Regions from separate parts of the Paenibacillus tritici genome, predicted to be linked through region 2. Evidence: predicted binding sites of a transcription regulator. Region 2 holds the regulator's gene; the other holds the start of a gene.

Region 1 (2,401 bases), 1.4 Mb from region 2:
CCGCCCGTTCAGCGTGATGTTAATGGGGATATCCTTATTCACCTCTGGTTCACCTCCGTTAATGCGGCTTAACGCGGCCTTAACCTGCTGCGCCGCCGGCCGTTTCCCGGCTTTAAGCTCTGAAGTAGTCAGGCCGAAGCTCATCTGCAGATGGGCATAATCTTTGAAGGTGGTCCAGTCCCCACCCCATTCGAAGCCAAGCTTCTTGCCCTCCTGTGCAACCTCCTGCCAGTCTGCCACCTTATCACCGTCTCCGTCCCAGTTAATATCCCAGGATACACTTTTACCATCCGGCAGCAGCAGTGCGAAGTCAATCGCTAGTCCATAATTATGGTAGCTGCTCCCGCCCCGGGCATTAGTCACAATGTCGCCCTTCTTCGTTCTTCCCTGAGCATACAACTCATTCTGCTGCGCTATCGTACGCATTCCCTGCGTAATGAGGATCGGCACTCCCCGGTTATAACAACGTCTAATCAGCTCTGTGGTCCCTGCCAGCACAGCCGGATGCAGATTGCCGAGCTTCCCGGCCGATTTACTCTTCACTTGTTCCAAAGTCAGCATATACTCACCCCCCTATATAGTTAATGCCCCCTTTTCCCGTGTTGCTTGTACGAATAACCTATACAGCCCGTAAAATTCGGATGTACTATCCGTATAATCAGAAATAGACCCCCGGTATTCCAGGGATCTTGTTCAGCCGGATGGATTCCGCCATAACAGGCCAGAATAAGTAAGCGGACCTGTAATTCTTAATACATGAAAGGTGGTTGAACATGGATATTCACAGCGACAGCTACAAAATAGCCGCACTTAGTGACCAGGAGGATGTCGTGGAGGTGATCCGTCAGGCTGAATCGGAGATTGCCCGGATGACCGGGAACCCGGAAGTGACGCTGATTGCCTATGAGAAGACGGACCGGGCCGGGAACGGGAGTAACTAAGGACTCCTTTTACAGGCAGAGCCTTCCTTCGTCAGACAATATAAGCCTCGACAATGTCATCTATAAGCAGCCACTTCCATTCCTCCGCCCACTGCAGCTTAATCTCACGCGAGTGGGTGTGAATGGAGGTTACGAACCCGCTCAGCAGCTTCTGCTCCAAGGGGTCAAACAGCACTACTGTCACCCGCACATGACTCCGCAGCGATAAGGCCAGCGTATGCTCAATCTCCTCCACCTTCTGCTCATCCAGAACCGGTCTCAGGCTGCGCCAGGCCTCCCGTTCGTCTCTCCTAATCCCGCTCTTATGCTCCGTCAGCAGGATTCTACTGCTCTCCCGCAGACTGCCCGCTTCAAGCTTCTTGCCCATTACCTATTCCCCCACTCTGTGTGTGTATAACCCGGACTCATCATCTTGCCGCCTATGTACCGAACGTATGTTTGTATTATATCCGCGATTCCTCTTGTTAGGCAAGCAGAAATTAATGTCAGTAAAAGGACGCAGAAGGAGGGCCAAACATTCTCTGGAGTCACTGTAATCCCATAAGAGAAGTAATACAAGTACACTCTATATAGCACCACACCTGCATTGAAACAGCCATACCGTGGTTCTAGTAATTTGTCTAATCTGATGCCATCATTAAGGTGAAGAGTAAGAAAAGGAGTGGAGATGAAATTTATGATTAGAGCTGCAAATGTGGGGGATCGTGAGGATATTTCCAGACTATTAACGCAATTAGGTTACCCGGGTACGGAGACTTTTATGAAAGAGAACATAGAGAGATTTCTTGCTGACCCCAACGAGGAATTAATGGTCTATGAAGCGGAAGGAGGTGTTATCGCCTGTCTGTCCCTGCATTATATCCCGCAATTGGGCATGAGAGGAGATATCGCCTCCATTAGTTATTTGGTTGTGGACTCCTCCGTTAGAAGTAAGGGCATTGGACAGGCATTAGAGGAATACGCCTCAGCTTGTGCCCACCAAAGAGGATGTGCCAGTATCCAGGTTCATTGTCATTCCAGAAGAATACAGGCTCATAAATTTTATGAGAGACAAGGCTTCAAGGAGGCCCCTAAGTACTTCTCAAAAAGGTTAGACATATGATTCAACCGGCAGCAAAAAGACGCCCACAGTTATACTGTAAAGCGTCTTATCAGAAACACCTTGCGCGATCACAACTCTCTTATCCGCTTACTTCCCTGAAGTGGTCTCTGTGCCGCCAGTACTTGGAGCTTTTCCGATATCTGCCCCTGCTTCTGACACGGTCCCTGTTACGGCCTTCTCCGGCTCAATCAGTCCCGCTGCGAGTCTGGCTTCGTTCAGCTTGGAAATGCCGTACAGCATCGCTACGTCCGCCTGCTGATTCATCGCGTTGAACTCCTCGGCGGTTACATCGGGAGATACTGCGCTTTGGGAAGCCTTTTCCTTGAGCTGATAGGCGCTTTGGAACGCGATAACCGAA
Region 2 (2,401 bases):
GTTGCGTTGAACCATTCTTTCCCAAGAACGGGCCATGTAAGTTCCCCCTAGTCATCCTGTATTATCTATGAAAAGGCAACAGACTAATGCTTAAGCCCGTTATTGCCTTCTTCATGCTCCGGATTATCCACGATTTCAATCGTATCCAGCTGGGCCCGAAAGTTGCTGCGGATGTTCCCCAGGTAAATCTCACGGAGTTTGGCCCGTTCAGCCACTTCCTCCTGATTCAGGCCGCCATTCTTATGTTTGCGTGCCAATTCATTGATGCGTGCGACCAATTCGTCAATATTCAATACGTTCCCCTCCCTTAACATTCATTTTAACTTTGCCATGAGAAAAAGAGCTTGTCAAGGTCTGCCCCCTGAAAGCTCTTTCGAGTCTGTCAACCGTATGCTGCGTTCTGTCAGTATACAGGTATAATCAGTATATCTCCGGCCTTGATCGCGCTGTTCTCCAGATGATTGGTCTTCATTATTCCTTCTATATATACGGCGGTCTTCATATCCTCCGGCTTATGACTAAGTGCAATGCTCCATAAGGTATCCCCTCGTTCAACGACGATCCGTTTGTCCTGCTTCATTAAAGAGACAGATCCCGCAAAGACATTCCCCACTACTGTGAATCCTGAAATCACAAGTAACAGCACCAGGGCAAGCTTGATGATGCTGACCTGACGGGATAGGGATGCGAACTTAGTCAGCCTTCCAAGGATCTGATCCTTGAGCTTGGTCACCTGAATATGAGTAGTTGGATTACCGGGAGTGGACACCTTGACATCCTCATTGTAGATACTATTGTATGTACTGTACTTTAACATTACTATCATCCTCCAAACACATGTTCTTGCTTTCGAAAATAATATAACACGAACATGTGTTTCAATCAATAGTTTTTTCAGAACATCCGTTCCCTTCATTCCCCATCTTTTTATTTCCTCATTTTAGAACTTATGTTTGTACGAACGGAAGTTCTATGTTATAATTTTCCCAAACATAGTATATGGGGTTGATACCGATGTCAAAGATTTCAAGTCGTCAGCTGGCGATCCTGGAATTTATACGTAACGAAGTCCGCAGCAAGGGTTATCCTCCGTCTGTCCGCGAGATTGGCGAAGCTGTCGGGCTGGCCTCCAGTTCCACAGTGCACGGTCACTTGGACCGGCTTGAGAAGAAAGGCCTGATCCGGCGCGATCCAACGAAACCGCGTGCGATTGAATTGCTTGGCCAGGAAGATTCAGAGAATGTACATCAATTTGTCCAGACGGTTACCCGCATCCCTATAGTGGGCAAGGTTACGGCCGGCGTTCCTATTACTGCTACAGAGAATATTGAGGATTACTTCCCGTTGCCTACTCATTACGTAGGGGATAACAAGGTGTTTATGCTGTCTGTTCTTGGTGACAGTATGGTGGATGCCGGGATTATGAATGGCGATTATGTCATCGTCCGCCAGCAGCAGACTGCCGACAACGGCGATATTGTTGTAGCGATGACCGAAGAAGATGAAGCAACCGTTAAGACCTTCTACAAGGAACGTGATCATATCAGGCTACAGCCGGAGAATCCGGCGTACGAGCCTCTCCGCCTCAACCGTGTTACGATTTTGGGTAGAGTCATTGGATTATTCCGTGATATCCACTAATCCCCTCCCCGCAATATGAACAGGCTGCTCCGCACCAAGCGGAAGCAGCCTGTTTTCTGTTCCATAAGGTATCCTGTGTAACATATCATTCACTTATATGGCAAAAAAGCCGATCGAGAACAAATGTTCGCATTCAGCTTTTTTGCCACTTTTTCTGGGAACCGCTGTACCTCTCCGCACATATCCTGATTACAAAGGAGTGCTGATCATTATGCCTAATTATCGGATCATCGTGGATCTCTCACAGCGAATGCTGTACCTGCTGGACAATAACGTTGTTACCAGAGGATTCCCAGTCGGTATTGGCAAGATGCTAACCGTCTCCCCCGTAGGCGAATACACCATTATCAACAAGCAGCCTAATCCGGGCGGACCCTTCGGTGCATTCTGGATGGGTCTGTCCAAGCCGCATTATGGCATTCACGGAACCAACAACCCTTCTTCCATCGGTCACATGGTCTCGCATGGCTGTATCCGTATGTATAATGCAGATGTTCTGGTTCCGGCCGCCCTCATCCCCATAGGCACCCGTGTCACTATCAGGGAGTAGACCGACGCTGCAAAAGACTGCTCCAGTATTGCATTCCGCTGGTTATGTTCTTCCCCAACCACAAGAACCCCTATGACGCTGTAAACGTCACAAGGGTTCTTGATCCTACGGATAACGGCTACAGCACACTTCGCAACAAGCGGATGGCAGCTGTATTCAGGCGAAGAGCTTCACGGATGGAGGCTCTGGCAGCCAAAAGCTCTCTTCTGG

What was found. The regulator LexA, encoded in region 2, represses DNA repair genes until DNA is damaged. The targets are predictions, from matches to a motif close to CGAACATATGTTCG.
Region 1: KDC22_RS24550 (YolD-like family protein) is a predicted target of LexA. The motif match lies at 1,369-1,382, and genes of this name have one in related genera.

The regions. Positions count from the first base shown of each region.
Region 1 is NZ_CP073365.1:5,723,001-5,725,401, forward strand. It holds gene KDC22_RS24540 (M15 family metallopeptidase) at 1-561, opposite strand, end outside; gene KDC22_RS24545 (hypothetical protein) at 774-941, shown strand; gene KDC22_RS24550 (YolD-like family protein) at 973-1,308, opposite strand; gene KDC22_RS24555 (GNAT family N-acetyltransferase) at 1,609-2,043, shown strand; gene KDC22_RS24560 (hypothetical protein) at 2,131-2,401, opposite strand, start outside.
Region 2 is NZ_CP073365.1:4,324,930-4,327,330, forward strand. It holds gene KDC22_RS18565 (hypothetical protein) at 1-36, opposite strand, end outside; gene KDC22_RS18570 (DUF896 domain-containing protein) at 84-293, opposite strand; gene KDC22_RS18575 (LysM peptidoglycan-binding domain-containing protein) at 404-817, opposite strand; gene lexA (transcriptional repressor LexA) at 1,015-1,641, shown strand; gene KDC22_RS18585 (L,D-transpeptidase) at 1,853-2,191, shown strand; gene KDC22_RS18590 (hypothetical protein) at 2,310-2,401, opposite strand, start outside.